4 regions of the Serratia sp. Nf2 genome follow, and region 3 is predicted to be linked to each of the others. Evidence: predicted binding sites of a transcription regulator. Region 3 holds the regulator's gene; each other region holds the start of a gene.
The links. Region 3 encodes CRP, which controls carbon source genes, mostly activating them, when cyclic AMP is high. Its sites were predicted from a motif close to ATGTGANNNNNNTCACAT; they were not measured.
Positions count from the first base shown of each region.

Region 1: the regulator CRP is predicted to act here: its motif matches at 2,113-2,130, upstream of aaeR (HTH-type transcriptional activator AaeR).
Region 2: the regulator CRP is predicted to act here: its motif matches at 2,643-2,660, upstream of cdd (cytidine deaminase).
Region 4: the regulator CRP is predicted to act here: its motif matches at 2,559-2,576, upstream of glpT (glycerol-3-phosphate transporter).

Region 1 covers NZ_PYTW01000004.1:274,674-279,131, reverse strand. The annotation lists gene C9411_RS11630 (nucleoside hydrolase) at 1-369, opposite strand, end outside; gene C9411_RS11625 (zinc ribbon domain-containing protein) at 577-852, shown strand; gene C9411_RS11620 (hypothetical protein) at 849-1,193, shown strand; gene aaeR (HTH-type transcriptional activator AaeR) at 1,184-2,095, opposite strand; gene aaeX (p-hydroxybenzoic acid efflux pump operon protein AaeX) at 2,410-2,613, shown strand; gene aaeA (p-hydroxybenzoic acid efflux pump subunit AaeA) at 2,621-3,556, shown strand; gene aaeB (p-hydroxybenzoic acid efflux pump subunit AaeB) at 3,556-4,458, shown strand, end outside.
Region 2 covers NZ_PYTW01000006.1:288,424-292,881, reverse strand. The annotation lists gene C9411_RS15850 (MFS transporter) at 128-1,342, shown strand; gene C9411_RS15845 (CidA/LrgA family protein) at 1,481-1,888, shown strand; gene C9411_RS15840 (CidB/LrgB family autolysis modulator) at 1,885-2,580, shown strand; gene cdd (cytidine deaminase) at 2,718-3,602, shown strand; gene C9411_RS15830 (NAD-dependent malic enzyme) at 3,824-4,458, shown strand, end outside.
Region 3 covers NZ_PYTW01000012.1:21,713-26,170, reverse strand. The annotation lists gene C9411_RS22465 (YccS/YhfK family putative transporter) at 1-1,046, opposite strand, end outside; gene crp (cAMP-activated global transcriptional regulator CRP) at 1,097-1,729, opposite strand; gene C9411_RS22455 (OsmC family protein) at 2,112-2,519, shown strand; gene C9411_RS22450 (phosphoribulokinase) at 2,558-3,427, opposite strand; gene C9411_RS22445 (YheU family protein) at 3,579-3,812, opposite strand; gene C9411_RS22440 (hydrolase) at 3,809-4,458, opposite strand, start outside.
Region 4 covers NZ_PYTW01000007.1:62,279-66,736, forward strand. The annotation lists gene glpB (glycerol-3-phosphate dehydrogenase subunit GlpB) at 1-801, opposite strand, end outside; gene glpA (anaerobic glycerol-3-phosphate dehydrogenase subunit A) at 791-2,440, opposite strand; gene glpT (glycerol-3-phosphate transporter) at 2,805-4,157, shown strand; gene glpQ (glycerophosphodiester phosphodiesterase) at 4,241-4,458, shown strand, end outside.

The DNA of each region.
Region 1 (4,458 bases), on a different contig from region 3:
CGGCACCAGCGTCACGCTGCCGGGTGGATGGGCCATCACGGTCTCGATGATCAGATCTACCGCATGGCGCGAGTCCAGCTGCAGGTGGGGTTCCGGCAGCACCGGGCCATCGAGGCCGGAATCGCCGTGAATGTCGGGCGCCACTTCGATATTGCGCACCAGCGGACGCGGGCAGCCGGCGGCGAAGGGTACGCCGGTGATATTGGCGATGCGCGCCACCGCCAGCGCGTTGCGCGTCACTTTGTCCAACGTCTGGTTACCCACCACGGTGGTGACCGCCAGCAGGTCGATCTGCGGATTGCCCCAGGCCAGCAACAGGGCGATGGCGTCGTCATGCCCCGGGTCACAGTCCAGTATGATTTTTTTCATGGTTATTCCTGATGCAGGGAGAGGTTCCCGCAGCATAACGCAGCGCGGCGGCGTGGGATAATGCCGATGGTGCTTTTGTTAACGGCATCAAAGCCTTGCCACTTTTACGATGTAATGAAACGTAAATCCTGCTCGCCGGGCTTTACCCTGGAGTTTGCTCCAGGGTTTACAGTGAGCTTCAGCGTTAATGCACAGAGGAGAGGCGGGATGAGCTTACTGAAAAGGTTGTTGGGGCAGGGCGGTATTAACGGCGGTCATCAGCGCGCGGGTCACCGCGGCGGGCATCATGGCAACCGCTATAACCAGCATGGCGAGCCGGGGCCGCAGTGCCCGAAATGCCAGGCGGTGAATAAATCGGACGCACGTTATTGCCATCGCTGCGGCCAGCCGTTTGCCGCGCTGAGCGCCACCTGCGGCCAGTGCGCCGCGCCGCTGCCGCCGGGCAGCCGCTTTTGCTCGCAGTGTGGCGGCGGTGTGCCATGAACCGGGGCGGTTGGACACTCGCGCTGCTGCTGGGCACCATGGCGCTATGGACGCTGCTGGCCTGGGGCGTGGCCGGCGTGCTGACCTGGCTCCCGGCGTTGGCGGACGCAGCCGGCAGTGCATCGTTGCCGGTGAGCGGTGTGCTGAGTTTGGTACCGCAGACGGTGCTGGATGCCTGGCTGCCGTGGCTGAAACAGCTGGGCAGCGGTCTGGCGAGCTATTTTCCTCTGCTGCTGAACTGGGCGGGCTACGCCGTCTGGCTGCTGTGGGGCCTCGGCATGCTGGCTCTGATACTGCTGGGCGCGCTGGCGCACCGCTATTTGAGCGCCGCTCAGCGATAACCCTGATAGACCGCCGCCACGCGTTCGAAATAGTCGGTTAGGTAGTTGATGCATACCTGCACCTTAAGCGGCAGTTTGTCCTTCTCGGTATAGAGCGCATAGATCGGCCGCGGATCCGAATGGTAGCTTTTGAACAGGATCTCGATCTCGCCGCGGTTGATCTCTTCGATCACCCACATCAGCGGGGCGTAGGCGATGCCGGCGCCGTTTTTCAGCCAACGGATCATGGTGGAAGAGTCGTTGGTGACGAAGCGCCCCTGCGGTGAAATGCGCGTGGTGATGCCCTCCGGCGACATCAGTTCAAATTCGCTGTCGGGCCGCACGCTGTACTCCAGCCAGGAAAAGTTGACCATGTCGCTCGGCTTCTGCGGCGTGCCGTGCTGGCTGAGGTAGCTTTTGGCGGCGCACACCACCATCGGCATCTGCCCCAGGCGGCGGGAGAACAGGCTGGAGTCCTGCAGCGCGCCGGTGCGGATCACCAGATCCAATCCGTCGGTGATCAGATCCGGCGCCGGAATGCCGGTCACCAGGTTGACCGTCAGGCCCGGGTACTCTTTCATCATCTCGGCGGTCATGTTCGCCAGCACGTTTTGCGCCATGGTGGATGAGCTGCCGATGCGCAGCGTGCCGGCGGGGGTATTGTTAAACGCATACAGTTGCTCATGCACTTCGCTGACTTCGTGCAGCATGCGCCGGCAGCCCTGATAGTAGATTTTGCCGGCCTCGGTCAGGCCGATGCTGCGCGTGCTGCGGTTCAACAGCTTGACCTGCAGCTCATTTTCCAGTTTCGAGACGGTTTGGCTGATCGATGAAACGCTCATGTCGAGTTGGCGCGCGGCCGCGGTAAACGACCCGAACTCAACCACTTTGGCGAATACCGACATCCGTTTTAATCTTTCCATTATTCACTCTGGCTTAAAAGTGATTTAGATCACAGATTGTTGATGCCTTGATAGTAAGCAGGCTAATATAACGTGGTCGGGTGAATAGACCTTACCAACGTGCGAGAGCGATCGGCGACGTAATCCTGCCGCTCCTCCGGCACCCTCGCAATCCCTGTCGTGGACGTCTGCCCCAAAGTTTAACCTTTTTTCGGGTTCGTGACCTGGACAAGCTGTCTGGTCAAGATTTGTGGCGCGCGCACGCTAAAATGTAAAGAGAATGTGAATGGCGAGATGTGTCTTTCCCCGGCGCAGTGAACAATAAGGAAAAATTGATGAGTTTGCTTCCGGTTATGGTCATCTTCGGACTGTCGTTTCCGCCGGTGTTTTTCGAGCTGCTGGTGTCGCTGGCGCTGTTTTTTCTCTTGCGCCGCCTGCTGCAGCCGACGGGGATTTACGATTTTGTCTGGCATCCGGCGCTGTTTAATACCGCGCTGTATTGCTGCTTGTTTTATCTGATTTCATGTCTTTTTGTTTGAGGTCGCTGTGAAAAATTTTTCGATAAAAATAACCCGAATCGCGATCACTTTGATTCTTGTGCTGCTGGGCATCGTTGCGGTGTTCAAGGCCTGGGTGTTCTACACCGAGTCGCCGTGGACGCGTGACGCCAAGTTCACCGCCGACGTGGTGGCGATCGCGCCGGACGTCAGTGGCCTGCTGACCGACGTGCCGGTGGTGGACAACCAACTGGTGAAGAAAGGGCAGGTGCTGTTCGTGGTCGATCGGCCGCGCTATGAGCAGGCGCTGGCGGAGGCCGGTGCCGACGTCGCCTACTATCAAACGCTGGCGGCGGAAAAACGGCGTGAGGCCGGCCGCCGCGTGAAGTTGGGCGTGCAGGCGATGTCGCAGGAAGAAATCGACCAGTCGAACAACTCGCTGCAGACCGTGCAGCACCAGCTGGCGAAGGCCGTGGCGGCGCGTGAGCTGGCGCAGCTGGATCTGGAGCGCACCACGGTGCGTGCCCCGGCCGATGGCTGGATCACCAACCTCAACGTCCACGCCGGCGAATACATCACCCGCGGCTCGGTGGCGGTGGCGCTGGTGAAGAAAGACTCCTTCTACATCCTGGCCTATCTGGAAGAAACCAAGCTGACCGGCCTGAATAAGGGCGACCGCGCGGAGATCACCCCGCTCGGCAGCAATCGCATCATGCATGGCACCGTCGACAGCGTGGCGGCGGCGGTAAACAACAGCAGCAGCACGGTTAACAACAAAGGATTGGCCTCGATCGACAGCAACCTGGAGTGGGTGCGCCTGGCGCAGCGCGTGCCGGTGAAGATCCTGCTGGACGCCAAGGACCAACAGCATCCGTACCCGGCCGGTACCACCGCCACCGTGGTGATCGTCGGCAAGAACGATCGCAATGCCGACAGCGGCTCGCCTTTTGTGCGCCTGATGCACCGGCTGCGTGAGTTCGGCTAATGAGTAGCCCAACCTTTATCCGGCTGAGATTTGCCTTCAAACTCAGCTTCGCGATTGTGTTTGCGCTGTTCGTCGGCTTCCATCTCAACCTGGAAACTCCGCGCTGGTCGGCGATGACCGCCGCCATCGTCGCCGCCGGCCCGGCTTTTGCCGCCGGCGGTGAACCCTTCTCCGGCGCCATCCGCCACCGCGGTTGGCTGCGCATCATCGGCACCTTTATCGGGTGCTTCGTCGGCCTGCTCATTATCATCACCACCGCCCGCGCGCCGGTGGTGATGCTGCTGCTGTGCTGCATCTGGGCCGGTTTCTGCACCTGGCTCTCTTCGCTGATCAAGGTGGAGAACTCCTATGCCTGGGGGCTGGCCGGGTATACCGCGCTGATCATCATCGTGACGGTTGCCACCAGCGAGTCTCATCTGCTGGAAGCGCCGCAGTTCGCCATCGAGCGTTGCAGCGAGATCGTGCTGGGCATCGTCAGCGCCGTGTTGGCGGATCTGCTGTTCTCGCCGCGTTCGATCAAGCAGGACATCGATCGGGCGGTGGATCAGTTGCTGGTGGATCAATACCGGCTGATGCAGATGTGCATCAGCAACGCCGACAAAGAGGATATTGACCGCGCCTGGAGCAATCTGGTCAAGAGCACTACGGCGCTGGATGGCATGCGCAACAACCTGATGATGGAGTCCTCGCGCTGGCAGAAGGTCAACCGCCGGGTAAAAGCGCTGCATACCCTGTCGCTGACGCTGATCACCCAGGCCTGCGAAACCTATTTGATCCTGCTAAATCACCCGGATGCGCTGCAAGCGAGCCTGCGGGAGCAACTGATGGTGCCGGCGGAAAACCCGCAGGAGATCCACAAGCGCATGAAGCTGTTGCGCCAGGTGCTGACCACGCATCGCTCC
Region 2 (4,458 bases), on a different contig from region 3:
TTTTTTGACGAGGCTGGCGACGCAGCCTCTGTTTTTAAACTAATTATCGGCTTTCCCCTTCCGTCCTCGCCAAAATGCGCTATGTTATCTGCATTACCCAATAACTGTATGCATAAACAGGCTTCGAATGAAGGGATTTCCCCCGCTGATCAACGTACTGCTGGCCAGTTCGCTGGTGTTGACCATCGGCCGCGGCGTGACGCTGCCGTTCATCACTATCTACCTCACCGAGCATTTCCATCTGCTGCCGAAGAGCGTGGGCGTGATCCTGGGTGTCAGCCTGACCCTCGGCATACTTGCCAGCCTGTACGGCGGCTATCTGGTAGACAAATTCAGCAAGAACCGCCTGATCCTGCTGTCGATTTTATTGTTTGCGCTGAGCTTCTTCGCCCTTCCCTGGATCCCGCGCCCCGGCGGCGTGATCGTGGTGCTGGCGATCCTGCATACCTGTTATTCGGTGCTGAGCATCACCATTAAGGCCTGCTTCGCCGACTGGCTGCCGGCCGAGCAGCGCATCAAGGCTTTTTCAATCAACTACACATTGGTCAACGTCGGCTGGGCGATCGGTTCTGCGCTCGGCGTCCTGGTGGCCGGGCTGAGTCCACTGCTGCCGTTTTACCTGTCGGGCGGGTTGGCGCTGGCGACGGTGGCGGCGCTCAGCCTGCGCTTGCGCGGTCGGGAACAGCGCGCAACGCCAGCCGCCACCGCACCCGCGGCGCTCCCCAACTTCCGCCAGACGCTGACTATCCTGCGCAGCGATCGGCGGCTGATCTACTTCACTCTCGGCAGCACCCTGGGCGCCGTGGTGTTCGGTCAGTTCACCGGCTATCTGTCGCAGTACCTGATCACCGTCTCCAGCGCCGAGTTTGCCTACAAAATCATCGGGCTGGTGATGATTGTCAACGCCAGCATCGTCATCGCCCTGCAATACCTGCTCAGCCGCGGCATGCGCCAGGAAAACATGCTGCGCTGGCTGGTGCTGGGCACGCTGTTTTTCATCATCGGGCTGCTTGGTTTCATGGTGGCCGGCCAGGCGGTCTGGCTATGGCTGGCGGCGATGGCGGTATTTACCCTCGGCGAAATCATCGTTATCCCGGTAGAATACATGTTTATCGACTTTATCGCGCCGCCGCACCTGAAAGGCAGCTACTATGGGGTACAAAATCTCAGCGCGCTGGGCGGCGCCATCAACCCGGTGCTGTGCGGGGTGCTGCTCAGCTATGCCGCGCCGCCGCTGATGTTCGTGATGCTGATCGTCGCGGCGCTGCTCAGCCTGCTGTTTTTCTTCCTCGGCCACCGGCTGGCGGAACACGCGGCGGCAATCGCCGAAGACGCGCGCTGACCCCGCCCGCAACGGCCATTGCGGGCTGTCAACCCGCCGTTCGGGCATGGCACCCATAGCGAGAATTCATGGTGCGATCTGTGGCATGGCTCACAGTTTAATTGTATGATGAATGCATCAGTTAAACGGGAAAAGACAATGGCCAACGTGCTCACACTGTGCTGGAAATACCTGAGAGCCCTGCTCCTCATCTATCTTTGTCTGTTCGTCGGCAACGCGCTGGCGGCGCTGCTGCCGTTCGCCATTCCCGGCAGCATCCTCGGCATGCTGCTGCTGTTCGCCCTGCTCTCTACCCAAATTATGCCGGCCAAATGGGTCAAACCCGGCTGCCATTTGCTGATCCGCTACATGGTGCTGCTGTTCGTGCCGATCGGCGTCGGGGTGATGAAATACTATGACCAGATCGTCGCGCATCTGGGCCCACTGGTTATTTCTTGCCTCATCAGCACGCTGATGGTGCTGGTGGTGGTCGGCTATACCTCACACTATTTTCACCGCGAGCGCCGCATCGTCGGTAAGCCCGACGACACGGAGGGTAACCCATGATCCATGAAATCTGGTGGTCGCTGCCGCTAACGCTGGCGGTCTATTTCGCCGCGCGCTGGCTGGCGCATAAGCTGAACATGCCACTGCTCAACCCGCTGCTGGTGTCCATGGCGGTGATCATCCCGCTGCTGCTACTCACCGGCATCTCCTATGAGCGCTACTTTCAGGGCAGCAAAATCCTCAACGATCTGCTGCAGCCGGCGGTCGTCGCGCTGGCCTTCCCGCTGTATGAACAGCTGCACCAGATCCGCGCGCGCTGGAAGTCGATTATCGCGGTGTGCTTCATCGGCAGCCTGACCGCCATGATCAGCGGCGGCGCCATCGCCCTGTGGCTGGGCGCCACGCCGGAAATCGCCGCCTCTATCCTGCCGAAATCGGTCACTACGCCGATCGCCATGGCCGTCGCGGACTCGCTCGGCGGCATTCCGGCGATCAGCGCGGTCTGCGTCATTTTCGTCGGTATCCTCGGCGCCGTGCTCGGCCATACGCTGTTCAACCTGTTGAAAATCACCACCCACTCGGCGCGCGGCCTGGCGATGGGCACCGCATCCCACGCGCTGGGCACCGCACGCTGCGCGGAGATGGACTACCAGGAAGGCGCTTTCGGCTCGCTGGCGCTGGTGATCTGCGGCATCATCACCTCGCTGCTGGCGCCGTTCCTGTTCCCGGTGCTGCTGCATCTGTTCGGTTGAATACGTTGAAACTTGCGATACATCTCGCATTTATGTATCTCATTGCATTAATTTCATCGATTAAGAGACATTAATCACACTTTAATGTCTCTGGCCTGCCTAGAATGTTATCCCGTTAACCTGTAGAGAGACTTTCTATGCATCCGCGTTTTCACACCGCGTTCAGCGCACTGCCCGCGACACTGCAATCCGCCCTGCAGCCCTATCTGGACGCGCCTGACTTTCCGGCGATGTTCACGGCCGAGCAAGCGGCGGCGATCCGCACAGGCTGCGGACTGGACGATGATGCGCTGGCATTCGCGCTGCTGCCGCTGGCGGCGGCCTGCTCGTTAACCCCAATATCGCACTTCCACGTCGGCGCCATCGCACGCGGGCAAAGTGGCAACCTCTATTTCGGTGCCAATATGGAATTCAGCGGCGCACCGCTGCAGCAAACCGTGCATGCGGAACAGTGCGCGGTTACCCATGCCTGGCTGCGCGGTGAACCGGCACTGGCTTCGGTCACCGTCAACTACACGCCGTGCGGCCATTGCCGTCAGTTTATGAATGAGCTGAACAGCGGCGGCGATCTGCAGATCCGTCTGCCGGGCCGCGCGCCGGCCACGCTGGCGGACTATCTGCCGGACGCCTTCGGCCCGGAAGATCTGGATATCGCTTCGCTGCTGATGGACAAGGTCGATCACGGCCACCGGCTGGCGCTGGACGATGCGCTGACGCAGGCGGCGCTGGCGGCGGCCAATCAGAGCCACGCACCGTACAGCAACGCCCACAGCGGCGTGGCGCTGGAAACGCAGGACGGTAACCTCTACGCCGGCCGCTATGCAGAAAACGCCGCCTTCAACCCGAGCCTGCCGCCGCTGCAGGCCGCGCTGATCCTGCTGAACCTCTCCGGCGGCGATTGTCTGAACATCCGCCGCGCCGTGCTGGTCGAACCGCAAGAGGCGATCCTCAGCCAGTGGGACGCCACCCGCGCCACGCTGGCGGCACTGGGCTGCCAAAACGTCAGCCGCGCCGCGTTCTAAGCGCACCACGGCGGAGCCATCCGGTTCCGCCGCTAACAGCCCCGCCCGCCAAATACAATGCCCCAACGCCGCCAGAGAGACTTTCTTTAGTTAAAAAATCATTTGATTGTCGATAATTACGCCAACCTGGTTCATCATCTGGCAACAAATGCTGTACATCTTCTCTTTATCTCTTAGGATCGTCGGCAATAAAGTTATCTGATACGTGAAGAGTAAAACTGATGGAACTAGAATACGAAAGCAAACGCCCGCTCTACATCCCTTACGCCGGCCCGATTCTGCTGGAATTTCCGCTGCTGAACAAAGGCAGCGCTTTCACCGAGGAAGAACGTAGCCACTTCAACCTGCACGGCCTGCTGCCGGAAGCGGTGGAAACCATCGAAGAACAGGTGGAACGCGCCTACCGTCAGTATCAGGATTTCAAGAACGATAACGACAAGCACATCTACCTGCGCAACATCCAGGACACCAACGAAACCCTGTTCTACCGCCTGCTGGACTCGCACCTGAGCGAGATGATGCCGATCATCTACACCCCGACCGTCGGCGAGGCCTGTGAGCACTTCTCCGATATCTACCGCCGCGCGCGCGGGCTGTTCATCTCCTACCCGAACCGCGATCGCATCGATGACATGCTGCAAAATGCCACCAAGCAGAACGTCAAGGTGATCGTGGTCACCGACGGCGAGCGCATTCTCGGTCTGGGCGACCAGGGTATCGGCGGCATGGGTATCCCCATCGGCAAACTGTCGCTGTACACCGCCTGCGGCGGCATCAGCCCGGCCTACACGCTACCGGTGGTGCTGGACGTCGGCACCAACAACCCGCAGCGCCTCAACGATCCACTGTACATGGG
Region 3 (4,458 bases):
CAAAACGGCAGGCGGTGTTGGCCGGGCATCAGATCGCGGCGGTACAACGGATGCTGGGTACGCAGCAGGCGGGCGATGCGGCTGAAGTGGTAATAACAAAACTGGCCGACCGGGTTATCGGGATGCTGCGCCGCCATTTTTTCCAGCGCCGCCAGCTCGTGGGTCATGGAGAAGCGCTTCGAATGTTGATGGTAGAGAATATCGTGCGCCACCACGCGCAGCCGGCCGGCGATCACCTGAGCATTGCGGCGAATGATCGCTTCGGCCTGGCTCTGCTCCACCAGCTTTTGCACCTCTTCCGGCAGATGCAGGCTGACGGTGATGTGCTCCTGCAGATCCATCGCCACCTGAAAGGCGCGCTGCAGGCGCTTTTGCTCGAGGTTGTTGGCGTGCGGCAGGAAATTAAGCTGTTGGTACAAAAGGCTGATCAGATCCATCACCTTTTGCTGGCGCACCAGCAGCGGCGGCAGCGCGGTTTGCGGATCAATATGCTGGGTCAGCAGCGAGTATTTGGCTTCGAAATAGTCCGCCAGTTCCAGGTAGAGCTGGCTGAGCGTCTCGCGCATCGGCTGCTCTTTCCACAGCTTGAACCAGAACCAAGTGAATAAGCCGTACCAGGCGGTGCCGATGGCGTACAGCAGCGGCGCCTGCCAGAGAGGCACCGTACCGGCCGTGCTGAGGGCGAAGATGGCGGCCACCAGCGCCGCCGGCAACAGCCGGGCGTGCAGCGGGCTGATTTCACCGGTGACGCCGAGCAGCAGTGCCAGGCCCAGCATCAGCGCCGGCAGCGGCACGTGCCACAACATGGCCTGTTGCAGCAGCACGCTGCTGAAGGCGAACAGCGAACCGCCGACGATCAGACGTTTAAAGAAGCGCTTATGCGGTGTGTCCAGACCGGCGATATTGCAGCAGGCGGGCACCAGAGAGAACATCAGGCCGAGCTGTAGCTGGCCTATCAGCAGGCCGAACAGCACCGGCAGGCACAACACCAGCGTTTGTCGCAGTGCGTAGTTGATTTCCGGGTGGTAGATCAGGCGGCGCCACATGGCAGAAAGCAGACAAAAAAACGGCGCAGATTGCGCCGTTTCTTCAGGGATTAACGGGTGCCGTAGACGACAATGGTTTTGCCGTGGGCGGAAATCAGGTTTTGATCTTCCAGCATTTTCAGAATACGGCCAACGGTTTCACGCGAGCAGCCGACGATCTGGCCGATCTCCTGACGGGTGATCTTGATCTGCATGCCGTCCGGGTGAGTCATGGCGTCGGGTTGCTTCGCCAGATTCAGCAGGGTTTGCGCGATGCGGCCGGTCACGTCCAGGAAGGCGAGGTTGCCCACTTTTTCGGAAGTGACCTGCAGGCGGCTTGCCATTTGGGCGGACAGACGCATCAGGATGTCCGGGTTCACCTGGATCAGCTGACGGAATTTCTTGTAGGAAATTTCGGCCACTTCACAGGCGGTTTTCGCGCGAACCCAGGCGCTGCGCTCCTGGCCTTCTTCGAACAATCCGAGCTCGCCGATGAAATCCCCCTGGTTGAGGTAGGACAGGATCATCTCTTTACCTTCTTCATCCTTGATCAGCACCGCGACGGAGCCTTTCACGATGTAGTAAAGCGTTTCGGCCTTTTCACCTTGGTGAATCAGCGTACTCTTCGATGGATATTTGTGGATATGGCAATGAGACAGGAACCATTCGAGAGTAGGGTCTGTTTGCGGTTTGCCGAGAACCATTCGCTGTTATCCTCTGTTGTTATCGCTGCCTTGTGTCACAGGGGTCAGAGTTCCCTGTAAAACCCGCCTGTAGCCGCAGTCATGAGCGAGGGCTACCGGCAAGTTTTGAGGCGTGTCATAAAAATACGCTGTCGCTCTAGCATATTAACTTGCCGTAAGCGCTGCAAGCTACATTCTGTTAACATACCGGTAAAGGAGCCTTTCTCTGGGCGTTTCCCTGAAATTCAGTGTCCCGGAAAGATTTATTGCGGCTCTGTTTGTAGCACAGAGTAAGGCGGGTGTCTCGTGTTGTCTCGCTTCAGCATGATTAGCATCAGGTTACGTTGCCTGTTTCTATGCGAAAGCGTACCCTGATTTTAAGAAATTAACCGGAGTGACCAGAATGCAGGCAAGAGTTAAATGGGTGGAAGGGTTAACGTTTTTGGGTGAATCGGCCTCCGGCCACCAGGTGCTGATGGATGGCAACGCCGGCGATAAAGCGCCCAGCCCGATGGAGATGGTGCTGATGTCGGTGGGCGGCTGCAGCGCGATCGACGTGGTGTCCATCCTGCAAAAAGGGCGCAACGACGTGCGCGACTGTGAGGTGAAGCTGACCTCCGAGCGCCGTGAAGAAGCCCCGCGGTTGTTCACCCATATCAACCTGCATTTCATCGTTACCGGCCAGGACCTGACCGACAAGATCGTCGAGCGTGCGGTGAACCTGTCGGCAGAGAAATACTGCTCGGTGGCGTTGATGCTTAACAAGGCCGCCACGGTGACCCACAGTTTCGAGATCCGCCACCCGGCGTAATCGAGACGGAGCGCGGCCCGGCGCCGCGCTCAACGCGTTTATTCGATCTTCTTGCCTTCCAGCAGCCGCTGCACCAGCGGCGCCATGATCAGTTCCATCGCCAGCCCCATCTTGCCACCCGGCACCACTAACGTATTGATGTGCGAGATAAACGAGCCCTGCAGCATCGCCAGCAAATAGGGGAAGTCAATTTGATCCAGCCCGCGGAAGTGGATCACGACGAAGCTTTCGTCCAGTGAGGGAATCGCCTTGGCGGCGAACGGGTTGGAGGTGTCCACCGTCGGCACGCGCTGGAAGTTGATGTGGGTGCGCGAGAACTGCGGCGTGATGTAGTTGATGTAATCTTCCATCGAACGCACCACCGAGTCCATCACCGCTTCGCGAGAGTGACCGCGCTCGCCGGTATCGCGGATCAGTTTCTGGATCCACTCCAGGTTGACGATCGGTACCACGCCGACCAGCAGATCGACGTGGTTTGCCACGTCGTGGTGCTCGGTGACCACGCCGCCGTGCAGCCCCTCGTAAAACAGCACGTCGGTCGGCGCCGGCAGCGGTTCCCACGGGGTGAAGGTACCCGGCACCTGATTGTAGGGCACCGCTTCGTCGTAGGTGTGCAGATACTTGCGCGAACGGCCGGTGCCGTTCTTGCCGTAGTCGATAAAGCTCTGCTGCAGCAGGCCGAAGTCGTTGGCCTCGGGGCCGAAATAGCTGATGTGTCTGCCCAGATCGCGCGCCTTGCGGATCGCCGCGTCCATTTCCGGCCGGGTGTAGCGGTGGAAGCTGTCACCCTCCAACTCGGCGGCGCGAATGTTGAGCTGTTGGAATATTTTGCGGAACGCCACGCTGGTGGTGGTGGTACCGGCGCCGCTGGAACCGGTCACCGCGATAACGGGATGTTTGGCAGACATGGTGGTTGTCACTCCGTGTTGAATGCGCCGGGGTCAGGGGATTATTGTGGCTCTTGTTGACGCTCTCTATGTCAGGAAAAAATGGCGCGCGCTGGTTTGCAATGCCCCATTGTTACCTGATTTTTTCCGTCAGTCATAGAACCGATCGCCACTAAATTTCTTCCTGCCCGGCGCGGAACTGGCCGCGCGGCATGATGTTGACGCTCTCGTGCAGTTCCGACCACACCAGCACCACTTCGCCGTTTTTCAGCTGGCGGCGCACGTCCTCCACCTTCTGTTCCAGCGAGCGTTCGTGCTCGCCGTAATCGGTGCCTTCGCGCAGCACAAAGGATTCGATCAGGCTGTTCAGGGTGTCGGTTGCCAGTTCTTGCCAGGGAATGATCACGTCGGGATGTCCAGATAAGGGGAAAGCCAGGCCGGAATGCGATGCTCCAGCCACATGTGCGGTTTTTTCAGCGTGCCGCCGACAAAGCCGACGTGGCCGCCGAACTCGGTCAACTGATATTCAATATTGCGCGGCAGGCCGGCGACGTCGGGGATCACCTCATGGGTCATGAAGGGATCGTCCTTCGCATGGATGATCAGCAGCGGCGTCTGGACAGCCGGCAACAGCGGCAGGGCGCTGCAGCGGCGATAATAGTCGATAGCGTCGCTGAAGCCGTGAATGCGTGAGGTGATGGCGTCGTCGAATTCGCGGATGCGTCGCAAGCCGTTCAGCTGTGACAGCTTGAGCGGCAGAGTGTCCGGGTAGTGCAACAGCTTACGGGTGGCGTTTTGTTTCAGCTGCCCCAGCAGGTAGCGCTGATAAACGCGGGAGAAGCCTTGCTCCATGCGGTAGGCGCAAGGCTCCAGCATCAGCGGCGCCGAGACCACCACTGCCGCCTGCAGCAAGCTGTCGGCGCCTTGCTGCGCCAGATAGCAGGCCAGCATGTTGCCGCCGAGCGAAACGCCTACCGCCGCGGTCGGCACCTCGCCGTAGCGGTCACGTAGCCAGCGCAGGAAGAAGCGCGCATCTTCGGTTTCACCGGAGT
Region 4 (4,458 bases), on a different contig from region 3:
CAGCGCCTGATGCAAGCGCATGCCGGGCACCGAAGGCGGCAGCGTCGGCAGCAGCCGGATCGGCTTGCCGACCGCATCCTGCAACACCGCCAGCGACGCATCGTCCTCCAGGCCCAGACAGGCAGGCAGGAAGAGCGCCTCGGCTTCCCCCGCCAGCCGCCGCAGCTCTTCGGCCATCGGCGGCAGGCTTTCCATCAAATCCAGTACCCGGGCGATGTTTACCGCGCGGAACTCGCTGGGGTTATTGCGCAATCGGTCCAGCGCCGGCATGTGCAGATAGGCCACCTCCGTCTCTACGCCGAGCTCGCGGCTCAGGGAGTCGGCGGCCATCTGCGGCTGGAAGTCGAGGAATCCTTCGATGCCGATCACCGCGATGCGCCGCCACGGCAGTTGGCCGGTCAGCGGCAGCGTCGGGATCGCCTGCGGGCTGAGCCAGGTGGCACGGCGTGTGCCGAGCGGCGTAATACGCAGATGGTTATTGGCTCCCTCGCCCTGCAGGTTCAGCCCGCAGCGCTCCAGCAGCCGCTGCGCGGCGGCGGACAGCGCCGCCACCCGGCCGGGCCCGATCAGGGCATACGGATGCTGCGGCGCCTGCTGCGCCAGCTGCGGTAACGCCGCCAGCGGCATCTCGACCGGCGTGCCGTCCGGCAATCTCGCCAGCAGATCGAGCGAGCCGGAGGAGAAGTAGAGCGCGCTCTGGCCAGAACTGACCACCGCGCAGCGCTTGCCCTGTTCGGCTACGGCAATGGCGCAGCTCAGGCCCGCCAGGCCGCCGCCAATCACCACTACGTCAAATCGCATCATCCGCCTCCTGCTCTTTGTCGGCCTGGGCCTCAAGCCCGCATAACCCCTGGTAAACCCAGCTGGTAAATTCGCTCTCGCGCAGCGCATCGCCCCAGGCGATCGGCCGTACGCCTTTCCACCGTTCGTTGAGGAACTGCGACAGCTGCGCGATGGATTGCTGCGGCGTGCTGACGTTAAAGCGCGTCAGCAGCCCAGCGGCGCGGCAGGCGCAGAGTTCGCCCTGGCAGGTGCCCATGCCGACGCGGGTGCGGCGGCGCAGATCCACCAGGTTATTGACGGTCAGCGAGTTGACCGCATAGCGCACTTCCCCGGCGGTCACCGCCTCGCATTCGCACACCAGGCTGGTGTCGAGCCGATCGGCCGCCGGCACCTGGCTGGCGCGATCGCCGTGGCGGTAAATTGCTGAGCCGCGAATACTGGCGGGCAGTGAAACCACGCTGCGCACCGTTTCCTCCGCCGACTGTCGGGATCCGGGCAACGCGTCTTGCGCGGTGGTGCACGGGCGGTTTACGCCGAGCTTGTCGCACACCTTGTCGGTGGCCCACTCTGCCATCAGGCGGTAGGTCATCAGCTTGCCGCCGGTGATGGTGATAAACCCTTCCAGCCCGTCGCGGCTGGCGTGATCGAGCAGCACGATGCCGCGGCTGACGTTGCGCCCGCTAGGGTCGTCGTCGCTGGCCACCAGCGGCCGCACCCCGGCATAGGCGCGCAGAATGCGGGTCTGCGCCAGGGTGGGCGCCAGCAGCGCCCCCTCGCGGATCAGAATGTCCACCTCCTGCGGGGTCACCAGCATGTTGTCAATTTGGTCGTAGTCGATATGGGTCGAGGTGGTGCCGATCAACGAGATGGTGTCGCCCGGCACCAGGATGTCGGCGTCTGCCGGTTTGCGGCAGCGGTTGATCACCATGTTGTTGATGCGATGGCCGAGGATCAGCAGCGCCCCTTTGGCCGGGAACATGCGGATGCGCAAGTCGGCGTATTCGGCGATCTGCTGGCCCCAGATGCCGGCGGCGTTGACCACCACCGGCGCATGCAGCTCATAACGCCGCTGATTCTGATGGTCGTAAACGCGCACGCCCGCCACCCGATCGCCGCTGCGCAACAATCCCACCACCTGGTGGTAGGTCAGGATCTGCGCGCCGTGTTCGCGCGCGTCCAACATGTTGGCGGCGGTCAGCCGGAAAGGATCGACGGTGCCGTCCGGCACGCGCACCGCGCCGATCAGCGCCGGGTTAGCCGCCGGCTCCAGCCGCAGCGCCAGCTGCGGGTCGATCGCCTCGGCGTCGATGTCGGCCTGGCGACAGGCGGCGATAAACTGTTGCTGATAGTCCAGCGAGTCCTGCGGCAGGGTGATGAACAGCCCATTGGTGCGCTCGATACAGTGATGAGCGATACGTTTCAGGATGCGGTTTTCTTCGATGCACTCGCGCGCCGACTCGCCGTCGGTCACCGCATAGCGCGCACCGCTGTGCAATAAACCGTGGTTGCGGCCGGTGGCGCCGGTGGCGATGTCGTGGCGCTCCAGCAAAATGCAACGCAAGCCGCGCCGCGCACAGTCGCGGGCGATGCCTGCGCCGGTGGCGCCGCCGCCGATGATGATCACATCCGTTTCGCCGCCGTCAAAATAGCTGCTCATGTCGCTCCCTCAGGATCGGTAGTTATGAGCCTATTGAGCCACGGTTATTAGGGTCTTTGTTTGATAAGGAACAATAACGAACATAAAACGAAATAAAAATGACCACAAAAAACCATCAATGTGATCATAATCACGATTTTTGGACGTTTTTCTATTTCATAACGTTAACGAATCGCTCAAAATCCGCCGTGGTTTCATGAAAGTGTAACAATTGCGCCATTCGTCACAGCGACACCAGGCGTATTTGTCGACAATGGCGCTCGTTATGGAACACAAAAACACCACATTCGATATCCGCTCAATCATCAAATGAACGTAAAAGGTCATATTGATGTGATAACAGATAAAGCCATCGGAGGCGCTCATGTTGAGTATTTTTAAGCCGGCCGCACACACCGCCCGTGTGCCGAGCGATAAGGTAGATCCGCTCTACCGTAAGCTGCGCTGGCAAATTTTCCTGGGGATCTTCTTCGGTTACGCCGCCTACTACCTGGTGCGTAAGAACTTCACCCTGGCCATGCCTTACCTGATCGAACAAGGCTTCAGCCGCGGCGACCTCGGCTTCGCGCTGTCAGGCATCTCCATCGCCTACGGCTTCTCCAAATTCATCATGGGCTCGGTCTCCGACCGTTCCAACCCGCGGGTGTTCCTGCCCGCCGGCCTGATCCTGGCGGCGGCGGTGATGTTGTTCATGGGCTTCGTGCCGTGGGCCACCTCCAGCATCGCGGTGATGTTCGTTCTGCTGTTCCTGTGCGGCTGGTTCCAGGGCATGGGGTGGCCGCCGTGCGGCCGCACCATGGTGCACTGGTGGTCGCAGAAAGAACGCGGCGGCATCGTTTCCATCTGGAACTGCGCCCACAACGTGGGTGGCGGCCTGCCGCCGCTGCTGTTCCTGCTGGGTATGGCCTGGTTCAACGACTGGCACGCGGCGCTGTACATGCCGGCCTTCGGCGCCATCCTGGTGGCCCTGATCGCCTTCGCCCTGATGCGCGACACCCCGCAATCCTGTGGCCTGCCGCCGATTGAAGAGTACAAAAACGACTATCCGGACGACTACAGCGAAAAAGACGAAGAAGAGCTGACCGCCAAGCAGATCTTCATGCAGTACATTCTGCCGAACAAGCTGCTGTGGTACATCGCGGTCGCCAACGTGTTCGTCTATCTGCTGCGTTACGGCATTCTGGACTGGTCGCCGACCTACCTGAAAGAAGTGAAACACTTCGCGCTGGACAAATCTTCCTGGGCCTACTTCCTGTATGAATACGCCGGTATCCCGGGCACCCTGCTGTGCGGCTGGATGTCGGACAAAGTGTTCAAAGGCAACCGCGGCGCCACCGGCGTGTTCTTCATGACGCTGGTGACCATTGCCACCGTGGTGTTCTGGATGAACCCGGCCGGTAACCCGACCGTGGACATGATCTGTATGCTGGTCATCGGCTTCCTGATCTACGGCCCGGTGATGCTGATCGGCCTGCACGCGCTGGAGCTGGCACCGAAGAAAGCCGCCGGCACCGCCGCGGGCTTCACCGGCCTGTTCGGCTACCTGGGCGGCTCGGTTGCGGCCAGCGCCATCGTCGGTTACACCGTGGACTTCTTCGGTTGGGACGGCGGCTTCATGGTGATGATCGGCGGCGGCGTGCTGGCGGTTATCCTGCTGCTGCTGACCATGCTGAACGAAAAGAAACACCACGCGGAAATCGCCGCCAAGCGCGGTTAAGCGTCACACGACTTTTGCATGATTTAAAGGCCGCCCTGCGGCCTTTTTACTACCCTGCCCCCAACAACACGGAGAAAAACGGAATGCGGACTCAAGTCAAAGCCCTGCTGACAGGGATCATTCTCGCCACCTCGATGGTCAGCGCCGCACAGGCGGCGGACAAAGTGGTGATCGCCCACCGTGGCGCCAGCGGCTACCTGCCGGAACACACCCTGCCGGCGAAAGCGATGGCCTACGCCCAGGGCGCCGATTACCTCGAACAAGATCTGGTGATGACCAAGGACAACGAGCTGGTGGTGTT